Regions from separate parts of the Tistrella sp. genome, predicted to be linked through region 2. Evidence: riboswitches for the same ligand, from Rfam matches in the RefSeq annotation. Region 2 holds a riboswitch; each other region holds the start of a gene.
What was found. A riboswitch is a leader RNA that binds a small molecule or an ion and turns the genes downstream of it on or off. The one in region 2 is predicted to bind cobalamin.
Positions count from the first base shown of each region.

Region 1 (5,022 bases), on a different contig from region 2:
GGCCCTGGGGTCGAACTTCTGCGGGTCGCCGCTGCCGGTACCGATCACGTTATGGGTGTGGTGGCTGGTGTGGATGACGATGCTCTTCACCCGGGCGGGATTGCCGATCGCGGGTGCCATGCGGCGGGCCAGATCGATCAGCGCCTGGGCCTGGTATTCGGCCGAATATTCCTTGGTCCAGGTTTCAAGGATCGCGCGCTTCGGTTCTCCGGGTGCGGGGAGCGGCACGTGGTAGACCGCGTCGAAGCCGCCGAGCATGCGGGCGATGACCCCGTCCTCGCCCTCGTAGACGGGCGCGGGCGCGCCCTCGCCGCGCATGGCGCGGTCCACCGCCTCGATCGCCATCTTGCCGGCGAAGGCCGGGGCATAGGCCTTCCAGCTGGAAATCTCGCCCTTGCGCGACTGGCGGGTGGTGGTGGTGACGTGCAGCGCCTGCTGCACCGCCTGGAGGATCACCTCTGCCGGCAGGCCCAGCGCCGCGCCGATGCCGGCGGCGGCCGAGGGGCCCAGATGGGCGATGTGGTCGATGCGGTGCTCGTGCAGGCAGATGCCCTTCACCAGATCGACCTGGATCTCGTAGGCGGCGGCAAGGCCGCGAAGCAGCCGGTCGCCGTTGAGCCCGCAATGCTGGGCGACTGCCAGCACCGGCGGGATGTTGTCGCCCGGATGGGAATAGTCGGCGGCGAGGAATGTGTCGTGGAAGTCGAGTTCACGCACCGCGACCCCGTTGGCCCAGGCCGCCCATTCGGGCGAAACCCGACGATGAGGTGACAGGCCGAAGACCGTGGCGCCGGGGGTGAAGGGGTGCGCGGCCGCCTGGGTGCGGGCGCTCACCACCGGCCGGCGGGCGAGGGCGGCGGCGGCGACCGCGGCATTGTCGATGATGCGGTTGCCGATCATCTCGGCCACTTCGGCACCGACCGGTACCGGGTCGGCGGCAACGGCCGCGATCTTCCAGGCGAGCTGATCCTCGCGGGGCAGATGGTCGGCGGAACGGTGGGCGCGAACCTCGTGCAGGATCACCAGGGGCCTCATTGCTCTTGCATCGGATGGGATGCTTCGCAATATACGCAGACGGAAAAACCCGCAAATGACTGAAAATGCGTGGGTTTGCGAAGGGTGGCCCGGAAGTTTGCGAAGTTTGCGAAGATTCGGGGAGCGAAGGATGAGCCGGGCATGAGCAAGGCATTCATGGGTGTGCGGCTGAAACGGCTGCGCGAGGAACGCGGCCTGACCCAGGCGGCACTGGCCCGCGCGCTGGACGTGTCGCCCAGCTACCTGAACCAGCTGGAACGCAACCAACGGCCCCTGACCGTGCCGGTGCTGCTGAAGATCAATGCGGTCTTCGGGGTCGATGTGCAGATGTTCTCGGAAGACGAGGAGGCGCGGCTGATCGCCGATCTGCGCGATGTGTTGAGCGGCGAGGGGGCCGGCGGGCGGGCGTCGATGGCCGAGATCCGGGAACTGGCCGCCGGTATGCCCGAGATCGGCCGGGCGCTGGTCGGGCTGCACCGGAACTGGCGGGCGGCGGAAGAGCGGGCCGATGCGCTTGCCGCCCGGTTGGGGCAGGACGTCGCCGGCCAGACCCTGACGCCGATGCCTTACGAGGAGGTGCGGGATTTCTTCTATGCCCGCCACAACCATGTGGCCGAGCTGGACCATGCCGCCGAGGCGCTGAACACCGCGGCAGGCCTGGTTCCCGGCCGGGTTCTGCCGCGGTTGATCGCCCATCTGCGCCGCCGGCACGGTGTCGAGGTGATCGACGACGAAGAGCCGGGCGAGGCGGAAAGCCGGGGCGGGGTGCTCAGCCGCTTCGATCCCGAGCGCCGGGTGCTGCGGCTGGCAGCCGGGCTGCCGCCGGGCCGGGCCGCCTTCCAGATCGCCAGCCGGCTCGCCTTTCTGGAACAGGGGGCGGTGCTGGACCGGCTGTCGGCCGATCCGGGCTTTTCCGGGGAAGAGGCGCGGGTGCTGGCGCGGATCGGCCTGGCCGCCTATTTCGCCGGGGCGCTGATCCTGCCCTATGCCCCCTTCCTGGCGGCTGCGGAGGAACTGGGCTATGACATCGAGCGGCTGTCCCGCCGGTTCGGGGTGGGGTTCGAGACCATCTGCCATCGCCTCAGCACGTTGCAGCGGCCCGAGGCGCGGGGCGTGCCGTTCTTCTTCGTGCGGGTCGACCGGGCCGGCAATATCTCCAAACGTCAGTCGGCGACCGATTTCCACTTCTCGCGGGTCGGCGGCAGCTGCCCGCTCTGGAACGTGCACGAGGCCTTCGCCAGCCCCGGCCGGATCCTGACCCAGCTGGCCCGCATGCCCGATGGCCGGACCTATCTCTGGATCGCCCGCACCGTGGGACGCATGGGCGGCGGCTGGGGCGCACCGGGCAAGAGCTTCGCCATCGGGCTTGGCTGTGACCTGCGCCATGCCGGCCGGCTGGTCTATGCCAAGGGGCTGGACCTGTCCGATCCGGAGGCCGCGACGCCGATCGGCGCCGGCTGCAAGGTCTGCGACCGCCCGGCCTGCCCGCAGCGCGCCTTTCCGCCGGTGGGGCGGCGCCTGGCGGTCGACGAGGCGGAACGCCGCTTCGCCCCCTATCCCGCGGCCGAGGCTTGACGGCGGGACGGCGATCTGCACAAGATGCGGCGTTCTCGGTTCCCCAGGTCCACAAGATCTGGGGCTAAGAGGGAATCCGGTGCGACGGGGGACACCCCCGTCAATGCCGGAGCTGTCCCCGCAACTGTAGGCGGAGAGCGGCCACGCAAGACTGGGCCACTGACGGGCAACCGTCGGGAAGGCCGGCGTGGCGGCGGTGACCCGCGAGCCAGGAGACCTGCCGGAACCTTGGAATGATACGTCCCTGGGCGGGGAGTCCCGGCGGGCGCATGGCGGTTTCCGTCCGGCGACCCGCGGGTTCTGATCCCGTGCCCGCGCGTTCGGCCTGCCCTGCGTTCATCCGGCCCCGGTCCGCAGATCGATGGGTGAACGCCATGACCTCTCTCGCCTTCGACTTCGACCGGCACGGCCATCTGGTTCCGGTGACGGCTTCGCTGCCGCCCGAAGCCGTGCCGCGCCGGCCGCAGGCGCCGATCCCGTTTCCGCTGGCCCCCAAGCCGGTGCCGGCCGATCTGGTGCTCGATCGTGGCCGTGATGCGCTGCTGACCGATTTCGGCAAGGCGACGCTGCGTGACCGCTATCTGATGCCGGGGGAGAGCTATCAGGATCTGTTCGCCCGGGTCGCCTGCGCCTATGCCGACGACCGGGCCCATGCCCAGCGGATCTATGATGCGATCTCGCGGCTCTGGTTCATGCCGGCGACGCCGATCCTGTCCAATGGCGGCACCAGCCGCGGCCTGCCGATCTCGTGCTTCCTGAACGCGGTGCCCGACAGCCTGGACGGCATCGTGCGGACCTGGAACGAGAATGTGGCGCTCGCCTCCAATGGCGGCGGCATCGGCACCTATTGGGGCGAGGTCCGTTCCATCGGCGAGCCGGTGAAGGGCTGCGGCGAGACATCCGGCATCATCCCCTTCATCCATGTCATGGACGGGCTGACGCTGGCGATCTCGCAGGGCTCGCTGCGTCGCGGATCGGCCGCGGTCTATCTGGACGTGCATCACCCGGAGATCGAGGAATTTCTTGAAATCCGCAAGGCCTCGGGCGATTTCAACCGCAAGGGCCTGAACCTGCATCACGGCATCGCGATCACCGATGCCTTCATGGAAGCCGTGCGCGATGGCGCCGATTTTCCGCTGATCAGCCCCAAATCCGGCGCGGTGATGCGCCGCATCGACGCCAGGCGGCTGTGGCAGCGGATCCTTGAGACCCGGCTGCAGACCGGTGAGCCCTATCTTCTGTTCATCGACACGGTGAACCGGGCGCTGCCGCGCCATCAGCGGGCGCTGGGGCTCAAGGTCTCGACTTCCAACCTGTGCAGCGAAATCACGCTCGCGACCGGCGCCGATCATCTGGACGAGGAACGCACCGCGGTCTGCTGTCTTGCCTCGCTCAACATCGAAACCTGGGATCAGTGGCAGGGTGAGGCGGGGGTCGTCGAGGACGTGCTGCGCTTCCTCGACAACGTGCTGACCAGCTTCATCGAGACGGCACCCGACGAGATGGCCCGGGCGCGCTATTCGGCGATGCGCGAACGCTCGGTCGGGCTGGGCGTCATGGGCTTTCATGCCTTCCTGCAGGCGCGCGGCATCCCGTTCGAAAGCGCGATGGCCAAGGCCTGGAACCTTGCGATCTTCCGCAGGCTGCGCCAGGAGGCCGACCGGGCCTCGGTGTTCCTGGCCGAGGAGCGCGGCCCCTGCCCGGACGCGGCCGAGGCCGGCATGCAGGCGCGGTTCAGCCACAAGCTCGCCATCGCGCCGACGGCGTCGATCAGCATCATCTGCGGCGGCACCAGCGCCTGTATCGAGCCGGTCCCGGCCAATATCTACACCCACAAGACGCTGTCGGGCGCCTTTCCGGTGCGCAACCCGCATCTGGCCCGGCTGCTGACCGAACGCGGCCTCGACCGGCCCGAGATCTGGCAATCGATCGTCGAGCACGAAGGATCGGTGCAGCATCTGGACGGGTTGACCGACGACGAGAAGGCGGTGTTCCGCACCGCCTTCGAGATCGATCAGCGCTGGATCGTGGAACTGGCGGCCGACCGTGCACCCTTCCTGTGCCAGAGCCAGTCGCTGAACCTGTATCTGCCGGCCGATATCGATAAATGGGATCTGCACATGCTGCACTGGACCGCCTGGGAGCGGGGGGTGAAGAGCCTTTATTACTGCCGCTCCAAATCCATCCAGCGGGCGGGCTTTGCCGGCGGCACCCGTGCCGGGGCCAGCCTGGCCGCGACCGCACGCACCGATTACGAGGAGTGCCTGGCATGTCAGTGAGGCGCGTGATCGCCGGCGATCTCGATCCGATGACCCTGGTCGGCACCGGCCGGGTCGGGCTGCTGACGGCCACCGGCACCTATGACGTGGAGCGCTACCCCTGGGCCTATGCCTTCTGGAAGCGCCAGCAGCA
Region 1 is NZ_NYWI01000078.1:19,949-24,970, reverse strand. Features, by position in the region: gene CMO28_RS26680 (MmgE/PrpD family protein) at 1-1,035, opposite strand, end outside; gene CMO28_RS26675 (short-chain fatty acyl-CoA regulator family protein) at 1,177-2,610, shown strand; cobalamin riboswitch at 2,630-2,850, shown strand; gene CMO28_RS26670 (ribonucleoside-diphosphate reductase subunit alpha) at 2,985-4,889, shown strand; gene CMO28_RS26665 (ribonucleotide-diphosphate reductase subunit beta) at 4,880-5,022, shown strand, end outside.
Region 1: another riboswitch for cobalamin. It lies ahead of CMO28_RS26670 (ribonucleoside-diphosphate reductase subunit alpha); the one in region 2 lies ahead of CMO28_RS22840 (hypothetical protein).

Region 2 (5,022 bases):
GGCTGCATGCGAGCGCGGTGCTCAAGGATCCGCGCGCCTATGAGCATATCCGCCCGGAACAGGTCGGCAATCAGCGCCATGTGCTGGTCTCGGACCAGGCCGGCCGGGCCAATCTTCTGGCGCGGCTCGCCGAGATCGGCATCGAGGTCGACCCGTCGGATCCGCGCCTGCCGACCCTGCTGGAGCAGGTGAAGGCCAACGAGCATATGGGCTATGCCTATGACGGCGCCGAGGCCAGCCTGGAGCTGCTCGCCCGTCGCGCGCTGGGCGAGGTGCCGGAATATTTCCGCCTGCTGTCCTTCCGGGTGATCGACGAGCGCCGCTACAATGCCCGCGGCGAGCTGGTGACCCTGTCGGAAGCGACGATCAAGATCTCGGTCGGCGGGGTGCCGGTGATGGCGGTGGCAGAGGGCAACGGCCCGGTCAACGCGCTCGACACTGCGCTCCGCCGGGCGATCGCCCAGACCTATCAGCCGGTGCGCGACATGCGGCTGGTCGATTATAAGGTCCGGATCATGTCGGCCCCGGACGGCACCGGCACCGATGCGGTGACCCGGGTGGTGATCGAAAGTGCCGATACCGCCGGCGACCACTGGTCGACGGTCGGCGTCTCGGCTAACGTCGTCAATGCCTCTTACGAGGCGCTGGCCGACGGCATCACCTGGCGGCTCTATCGCGCCGGGGGATCGGTGCAGGCGGCGGCAGAGGTTGCGGCGGCCAATAGCGTCGCCTGAGGATACTTTGCCCGGCGGCCGGCTCCCTTCGCAGCAACAAGATATATGAGCGCATGACCGATCAGTCCGAGCAGCGGCCGCCCAAGGCGGCCGCCACCCGTGGCATTGAAGGTGCCGTCGGCAACCAGGCCGCCATCATCCTGGTGAACACCCAGATCGCCGACAATATCGGCTCGGCCGCACGGTCGATGCTGAATTTCGGCCTGACCGACATGCGTCTGGTGGCACCGCGCTGCGAATGGCCGAGCGAGCGGGCGCGGGTTCTGGCCTCGGGCGCCGATGCGGTGCTCGACAACGCCCGGATCTATGCGACGGTGGCGGATGCGGTCGCCGATCTGGATTTCGTGGTCGCCTCCACCGCGCGGCCGCGCGACATGGTGAAGCCGGTGGCGACACCCGCCGCGGCGGCGGCGCGCATGCGCGGCCATGTCGAGGCCGGCGGCCGGGTCGGCATTCTGTTCGGCCCCGAGCGCACCGGGCTTGAGAATGACGATGTGGCTCTGGCCGATCTGATCCTGACGGTGCCGCTCAACCCCGCTTTCGCCTCGCTGAACCTTGCCCAGGCAGTGGCGCTGGTCTCGTATGAATGGTTCACCGCACGCGACGAGACCGTGCCGGTGCAGCTCGATTTCGGCCGCTATGGCCGGGCGAGCAAGCAGGAGATCGATGCCTTCCTGGAGCATCTGGGCCAGGCGCTCGACTGGTCGGGGGTGGTGCGCAACCGGCAGATGCGGCCGACGATGCTGCGCAATCTGCAGGCAATGTTCCTGCGTGCCGATCTGACCGGGCAGGAGGTCCGCTCGCTGCGTGGCTTCCTGCACGGGCTGATGATCCGGGGCGCGCGCGACGAGGAACTGGCGGCCTTCCCGTCCTATCGCCGCCGCCGCGAGGCGCTGGATCAGGCCGAGACCGGCGGCGCCTCGGCCGAGACCGGCGGTCGCCGGTCGTCCCGTCGCCGCCGTCATGCCGAAGCCGAGGCGCGCGCCGAGGCCCTGCGGCTGCGTCCGGGCGCCGGCGATGCGCTGATCGTGACCGATCCGCAATATGACTTCATGCCCGGCGGCGCGCTGGCGGTCGCCGGCGGCGACGAGATCGTGCCGGTGGTCAACCGGATCGGACGGCTGTTCACCGAGGTGGTGCTGACCCAGGACTGGCACCCGGCCGGCCATGCCTCTTTCGCTTCCAGCCATGCCGGCAAGGCGCCGTTCCAGACCGCGGAGCTTGCCTATGGCACCCAGGTGCTCTGGCCCGACCATTGCGTGCAGGGCAGCCATGGCGCCAGGCTGCATGACGATCTGGATCTGCCCCATGCCCGGCTGATCATCCGCAAGGGCGACGACGCCACGGTCGACAGCTATTCGGCCTTCCTCGCCGCCGACCGGCGCAGCGCCACCGGGCTCGACGGCTATCTGCGCTCGCGCAGCGTCAAGCGGGTTTTCGTCTGCGGGCTCGCCACCGATTTCTGTGTCGCCTGGACGGCGCTCGACGCCCGGGCCGCCGGTTTCGAGGTGGTTCTGGTGGAAGATGCCTGCCGGGCCATCGATACCGACGGCTCGCTGGACCGCGCACGCGCCGAGATGACGGCGGCCGGTGTGCGCTTCGTATCCGCCGGTGATCTGTTCATCTGACCGAGGCCCCCGCAGCATGTCTGTCGGGGGCGTTGCATCATCTGAAAATGTTATGTTATATCGTATCAATAACCAGGAGGGCGGGATGCTTGACCAGTCATGGGCGGCTCCACTATCGTCATCCGCGACGGTTCCCCTCGGGGATCAAAAGGGAACGGGGTGCAGGCGGTGATCCGCGTCAGGCCCCGGCTGCCCCCGCAACTGTAGACGGCGAGCTGGCCGTCAGCGATGCCACTGGTTGCCCGGCATATCGGGGCGCCGGGAAGGCGACGGACCGGCGATGACCCGTGAGCCAGGAGACCTGCCGTCATTCGTGGTCACGCGCGTGCCCATCGGTCGGGGTGTATCGATGGCGATCCGGGGGGAATGCTCCACCCGGATCCGGCCTGCGGTGACGTGCCACGCAGGTGAGGCCCAAGATGTCCGCCACGCCCCGGGCTGCCGTGCCATCGGCCGCGGCCAGCTCTCCATTTGCCAGCCCACCATCCGCCCTCTGGGCGGATGCCGATGCCGCCTTCTTCGCCGAACAACTCGCGCGGTCGGACTATGCCCGCAATCTGGGCGATACGCTTCGTGCGCTTTACGGCGGCCGGCCGCGCAGCCTGATCGATATCGGCGCCGGATCGGGCCTGCTCGGCCAGGCCGTGATCGCCCGCGGCGGGCGCTGGTGCGCCATCGAACCCAATGCCCATATGCGCGGCCGGCTGGCCGGGCTTGCCGAGGCGCGGCCCGACCTGTCGATCGAGATCCGCGACGCCGTCTGGCAGGAGCTTGCGCCCGCCGATCCGGCGGCGCCGGCCGATCTGGTGCTCTGCGCCAATATTCCGGGGCCGATCGGCCAGGCCCGGGCGCTGCATGCCCGCACCCGGCCGCTCGGCCGGATGCTCGCCTGGATCGTGCCGGCCCAGGCGGGGCCGCGCAGCTGGTGCCTGGCGGGTTTCCTGCCATCCCATCTTCATGGTGAAGACATCACCCCCGGCGACCGGCCGGCGCTCGACGAGTTGGGGGGCGACCTTGCCCCCGATACGGTCCATCTGGTGCCCTGGACCTTCCGGGCGCTGTTTCCCGACCGTGCCGCCGCACGTGCGCATATGCTCGACCATCTGGGCCGCCGCGGTCATGCGGTGGACGATCTGGAGGCGCGGCTCGATCGTCATCTCGATCTGGCGTTGGTCGAAGCCGATGGCGGGGTGATCGCCGAGGCGCCCAAGCTCTCCGCCGTCTTCCTCTGGCACAGCTGAACAAATCATAAGAAACCGGATCGTCCGTCCATGCGCATCACCTCTCTGCGCCGGCCCGCCCTTGGCGTGCTGGCCCTGTCCTGCTCCGTCGCCTGTCTTCCCGATGCGGCGGAGGCCGACGCCGCCACCGAACTCGACCGCATGCTGATCACCGCCCAGGGCCGCGACGAACCCCGCGCCCGGGCCGCCGGCACCGTGCAGGTGATCGATACCGCTACCATCCGCCGGTCGTCCGCCCGGTCGGTGACCGATCTTTTGGCCGAAAACGCCGTCGGCTTCTTCAGCGACTGGAGCCCGGGCCAGACCTCGTTCAACATCCGCGGCGGCGCGACCGACGGCCAGGGCCGCGACTGGCGCAGCCAGGTGACGGTGCTGATGAACGGCCGCCGTGCCGGCACCGCCAATCTCTCCAAGCTCTCGCCCGACGATCTGGACCGGATCGAGATCATCCGCGGCCCGGCCTCGGTGATCTACGGCGCCCAGGCGATCGGCGGCGTGGTCAACCTGGTCACCCGCAGCGGCGCCACCGAGGACCCGGGCAGCGAGATCACCGCCCGTGCCGGATCCTTCGGCCTGGCCCGTGGCCATGCCGCCAATGCCGGCGGCACGGCCGGCTTCGACCATTATGTCGGCATCGGCGGCGGCCTTTCCGACGACTACCACACCCCCGAGGGGCAGCTTGCCAACACCGCCTGGAAACGCGGTGGCGGTCTGGCGGCGCTGGGCTTCGAGAGTGAGGATGTCGGGCGCATCGATCTGACGCTCCGCACCGACGGTGTCTATGATGCCGGCTTCCGCGGCTCGCAATGGGATCTGGACAACACCGACGACCGGCGCAACGCCTCGCTCGATCTTGCCTGGGACACCGAATTCGGCGGCGGGCTGGGGCTTTCGGCCCAGGCCTATGCGGTGCGTGATGTCGACAGCTTTCACTGGGGGTCGGAGCGTCAGCGCAGCGGTGCGCCGGGCTTTTCGGTCGACGACAACCGCCGCCAGCTCGACGTGCTGGGGCTGAAGCTGGCGCCGCGGCTGGCGGTGGGGGACGATACCGACCTTCTGTTCGGCATCGATGCCGAAACCGCGAAACTGCGCAGCGATCGCTTCCGCCAGTCGGTCTCGGGCGGGGCCACCTCTCAGGTGCCGCCCTATGACATCAACCAGGATACCGAGGATTTCGGCGTGTATGGCGAGGGCGTGCATCGGGCCTTCGACGACGCGCTGACCCTGCGGGCCGGCGCCCGCTGGACCTATGGCCGGGTCTCGACCAGGGCCACCCCCAACCAGCCGCTGCTGGTGGAGCGCACCGAAAGCTGGGACGATGTCACCTGGAGTGTCGGCGCCGCCTGGGCGGCCTGGCCGACGGTGACCCTCAGGGCCGGCGTCGCCACCGGCTTCCGCGCGCCGACCGGCACCGAGCTT
Region 2 is NZ_NYWI01000072.1:26,443-31,464, reverse strand. Features, by position in the region: gene cimA (citramalate synthase) at 1-734, shown strand, start outside; partial or broken gene CMO28_RS29975 (RNA methyltransferase) at 788-1,543, shown strand; gene pncA (bifunctional nicotinamidase/pyrazinamidase) at 1,733-2,362, shown strand; cobalamin riboswitch at 2,474-2,686, shown strand; gene CMO28_RS22840 (hypothetical protein) at 2,782-3,603, shown strand; gene CMO28_RS22835 (TonB-dependent receptor) at 3,634-5,022, shown strand, end outside.

Region 3 (5,022 bases), on a different contig from region 2:
GCGGTGGAGATCGCCCGCGAATTCGGCATGTCGGAAGCCGTCATCGGGCTCACCCTGGTCGCGATCGGCACCTCGCTGCCCGAACTGGTCACCTCGGTGATGGCCGCGATCCGCCGCCATGGCGACGTCGCCTTCGGCAACGTCATCGGCAGCAATATTTTCAACATCCTGGGCATCGCCGGCGTAACCGCCCTGGTCAAGCCGATCCCGATTCCGCCCGAGGTGCTGGCACTGGATCTCTGGGCGATGGCCGCAGCCACCGTTCTGCTGCTCTTCTTCGCCTGGACCGGCTGGCGCATCGGACGCCGGGAATCCGGCATCTTCCTGGGGGCCTATCTGGTCTATCTGGCGGCCCAGCTCTCACCCGGTATCCGCGGGGCGCTGGGGCTCGCCTGATATGCGTCGGGGTGCCGGCGCGCTTTCTCAGCGGCCGGCGCCCTCGCGCATCACATTCACGAAGCCGCTGAGGCCGAGCCGGCGTCGGCGCCGCAGGCGCTCCGCCCTGAGGATCGCCTCCAGATCCGCCAGAGTACGGTCGACATCCTCGTTGACCAGCACATAGTCGTATTCGGCGTAGTGGCTCATCTCATCCGCCGCCTTGGCCATGCGCTTGGCCACCACCTCGGCGCTGTCCTGAGCCCGGGTCGTCAGGCGGCGCTCCAGTTCGGCGATCGAGGGCGGCAGGATGAAGACGGTCACAAGGTCGTCGCGCGCCCGGTCGGCCAGCTGCTGGGTGCCCTGCCAGTCGATGTCGAACAGAACGTCGCGGCCGTCGGCCAGCGTCGCCTCTACCGCGGCCCGGGGTGTGCCATAGCTGTTTTCGAACACGGTCGCATGCTCAAGAAGCGCCTCTTCGGCCACCATGCGATCGAAACTCGCGCGATCGATGAAGTGATAGTCGACGCCGTCCACCTCGCCCGGGCGCATCGGGCGGGTGGTTACCGAGACCGACAGCGTGATGTCGTCGTCCTGCGACAGCAGGCGGCGCGACAGCGTGGTCTTGCCGGCACCCGAAGGCGAGGAGAGCACCAGCATCAAGCCACGCCGGCGATCATGAGGGGCGCGGCGTGCGGCGGTGGTGTCGGTCATCAGCAGCATGGTCCCTGAGAGGCGGTGATGTCGAAGCTCATTCGACGTTCTGGATCTGCTCGCGGAGCTGATCGATCCGGGTCTTGAGGGCAAGTCCGATCCGCGTCAGCGCCGTGTCGGAAGATTTCGAGCACAGCGTATTGGCCTCACGGTTGAATTCCTGCGCCAGGAAATCGAGCTGGCGCCCGACCGGCTCGTCGGCGGCCATCAGCTCCCGTGCCTGGGCGACATGGGCGACCAGCCGGTCCAGCTCTTCACGGATATCGGCCTTGGCAGCCAGCATCGCGGCTTCCTGAACGATCCGGTCTTCGGCAGCACCCGCGCGGTCCTGCAGCAGGCTGCGCAGCTGTTCCTCCAGCCGGGCACGGATGGTCGCAGGCTGGGTGGCGGCCAGGCCGGCAGCCTCGGTCACCAGCCCCTCGATCGCATCGACATGTTCGGTCAGCAACCGGGTCAGAGCCGCCCCTTCCTGGGCGCGGGCAATGACCAGGCGATCGAAGGCGGCGATCAGGCTCTCGGTCATCGCATGCTCGCGCGCCGCCCGAACGGCCTCGCTCTCCTCCTGCTCCACCATCTGCAACAGGCCCGGCACCCGCAGCAGGCCGTCGAGCCGCGGCACCTTCGCCTTGGGAAAGCGTCGCTGAAGCTCGGTCAGAACCTCGCCCAGCCCGTCGGCGACCTCGGGATCGATGCGAAGACGCGCGCCCCGGGCATGGGTCACCAGGCCCAGCTGCACGCTGACATGGCCGCGGCGGATACGGTCCTGGGCGACCTTGCGGACGACCGGTTCCAGCTGGTCGAAACCGGGCGCCAGCCGGATCCGCAGGTCCAGCCCGCGGCCGTTGACGCTCTTGACTTCCCAGTTCCAGCCATAGCGGGCATCGCCTGCATCGGCGCGGGCGAATCCTGTCATGCTGGCAAGCGCCATGGCCAATCTCCCGAGGATGAGCGATGATCAGGGGCGGGTCGGACGGGCGGACTATACGAACCCGTCCCGCCCCCGCCAAGCCTCGGATGACCATCCGGGTCTGATCACGTCACAGTCTCCGACGCTGCCCGTCGGATGTCCACCAGGACCACCCGCGTCCCATGACCGCATCCCCCACGCCCCGCCATATCGCGATCACCGGCGCGTCCAGCGGACTGGGCGCTGCCCTGGCGCTGGAATATGCCGGACCGGGCATCCGACTTTCCCTGCATGGCCGCGACACGGACCGCACGGAAGCCGTGGCAGCCGCCGCCCGCAGCCGTGGTGCCGAGGTGGATGTGGCGCGGTTCGACGTCACCGATGCCGATGCCGTCGCAGCCTGGGTGACCGCGATCGGTGCAGGCGCGCCCCTCGACCTGATGATCGCCAATGCCGGCATCTCAGGCAACGAAACCGGCAGTGGCGGCGCGGTTTCGGCAGAGGTTACCAGGGCCATCTTCGCGGTCAATGTCGACGGCGTGGTCAACACCGTGCTGCCCGCAGCCGAGCTGATGCTGGGTCGCGGGCGCGGAGCGATCGCCATCGTCGCCAGCCTCGCCGGCTATCGCGGCCAGCCGGGGGCGCCTGCCTATGCCGCATCAAAGGCGGCCGTGAAGGCCTGGGGCGAAGGGCTGCGTCCGCGCCTTGCCCATGGCGGGCTACGGGTGTCTGTCGTCTGCCCGGGGTTCGTGCGCACGCCGATGACCGCCCGCAACCGCTTTCCGATGCCCTTCCTGATGGATGCCGACCGGGCGGCGCGGATCATCCGCCGCGGGCTCGACCGCAACCGGGCGCGCATCGCCTTTCCGTGGCAACTGGCGGCCCTTTGCTGGCTGCTCGCCGCCCTGCCGGCCGCCTGGGCGGACCGGCTGCTCGGCGGCCTGCCTGGGAAGTGACGGCCGCTGCAACCATCCGGCGAAAACACGCGAATGTCACATCGCGCTTGCCAGACGGGCGATCTTCGCGCCAGGATGGCTCCACTGACGGTGTCCTGCGGTCGTTCCGCAGGATGAAAAGGGAATGCGGTGCGCCGGTATCATAATCCGGCAATTCCGCGGCTGCCCCCGCAACTGTAAGCGGAGAGTGCCCCGTCTCGAAACCACTGGCCCCGACGGGGGCCGGGAAGGTGACGGTGGTGCGATGACCCGCGAGCCAGGAGACCTGCCGTCATTCGCGGTCACGGGCGAGCACGTCGGGCGGGGTGTACCGATGGGTTCTGCAAGCGGTGGCGGCGCGGCATGAAGACCCCATAAGCCCCCCAAGGCTTCCCCTTCCCGCCCCGACCAGCCACCCTGCCGGCCTCGTTCGCAGTGACCGCATGACGCAGTCGAACGAGGTCGAGTATCCCCGTGTCCACCAATCGCCCACCCGCCCGCCACCGGTCGCGCCGTCAGCTTCGTGCCGGCCTGGCCCTGCCACTGATCACGCTGTCTCCGCTGGCAATTACGAACCTGGCCGCTGCCGAAGAGACTGGAACCGACGAGGCCACGCGTCTCGCCCCGCTTTCCGTCTCTGCCGCCCGCAGCCCGGTGCCGGTCGAGACCGTCGGCAGCGCCGTCACCGTCATCACAGCCGAACAGATCGAGGCTTTGCAGATCCGTCAGGTCGACGATGTCCTGCGTCTGGTGCCCGGCCTTGCGGTCAGCCGCACCGGGTCGGTGGGTGGCACATCGCAGATCCGCATCCGCGGCTCGGAAGCCAATCAGACCCTGGTGCGCATCGACGGCATAGAAGTCTCCGATCCTTCGGGCGGGTCGGAATTCGATTTCGGCCATCTGCTTGCTTACGAGATCGAGCGGATCGAGGTTCTGCGCGGCCCGCAGAGCGCGCTCTATGGCTCGGATGCCGTGGGTGGCGTGATCGACATCACGACCAAACGTGGGTCCGGCCCGCTTTCGGGCAGTGTGCGGACCGAGGCCGGCAGTTTCGACACCCGCGAAGCGGTCGGCACGGTCTCTTATGGCGACCAGACGTTCGATGCCCTGGTCTCGGCCCAGAGCTTCCGCACCGACGGCATCTCATCCGCCGATGAACGCGCCGGCAATCCGGAGAAGGACGGCTATCGCAACCGGTCCGCTTTCGCGAAATTCGGCTGGCGGCCGGCGGAGGATCTGGAATTCGCCCTGGTCGGCAGGACCGTGCGCTATCGTACGGAAGGGGATGGCTATTCCACTCTTCCTTACGACGCCGATGAGGAAACCCGCGGTACGCAGACCTTCCTGCGCGGCGAAGCGCGCTACGCCATGGCGGACGGCCGCTGGCATCATAAGGTCGGCCTTGCCAACACCGAACATGATCGCGACTACCGATCAGATGGCAGCATCACCAGCACCTATCTGGGCCGCCGGCTGAAGGCAGACTATCAGACCGACTACGGGTTCGAGACCGGCGCCGTCAGTCACGATCTTTCGCTGGGAACCGAGTATGAACGCGAAACCGTACGAACCAGCAGTGCCTGGTCAACGGTCGACCGTGCCTTTGATTCCACAGGTTTTGCGGGGGAATACCGCCTCGGGCTCTACGACCAGCTCTTTCTCTCTGCGGCCGGACGCTACGACAGGAATGAAATCTTCGACGATCAGAAGACCTGGCGCTTCACCGCAGCCTGGCTGATCCCGGGCACGGATACCAAACTGCGGGCTTCTTATGGAACTGGCATCAAGAACCCGACCCTGTTTGAGTTGTTCGGCTACAGCAATACCTATCAAGGAAATCCCGATCTGAAGCCTGAAGAGGCAACCGGCTGGGATGCCGGTATCGAGCACAGCTTCTTCGATGGTCGATTCGTGATCGATTTCGGCTGGTTCCGCCAGGACATCGAAAATCTGATCCAAGGCAGCGGCAGCACGTCGATCAACCTGCCCGGCACATCGCGGATCAATGGGATAGAAACCTCGGTCACCATACGGCCGGTTTCGTGGGCCGATCTGCGGCTGGCCTACACGTATACAGACGGAGAAGACTCC
Region 3 is NZ_NYWI01000073.1:26,023-31,044, forward strand. Features, by position in the region: gene CMO28_RS23505 (calcium/sodium antiporter) at 1-396, shown strand, start outside; gene gmk (guanylate kinase) at 424-1,098, opposite strand; gene CMO28_RS23515 (YicC/YloC family endoribonuclease) at 1,127-2,017, opposite strand; gene CMO28_RS23520 (SDR family NAD(P)-dependent oxidoreductase) at 2,179-2,952, shown strand; cobalamin riboswitch at 3,024-3,240, shown strand; gene CMO28_RS23525 (TonB-dependent receptor plug domain-containing protein) at 3,406-5,022, shown strand, end outside.
Region 3: another riboswitch for cobalamin. It lies ahead of CMO28_RS23525 (TonB-dependent receptor plug domain-containing protein); the one in region 2 lies ahead of CMO28_RS22840 (hypothetical protein).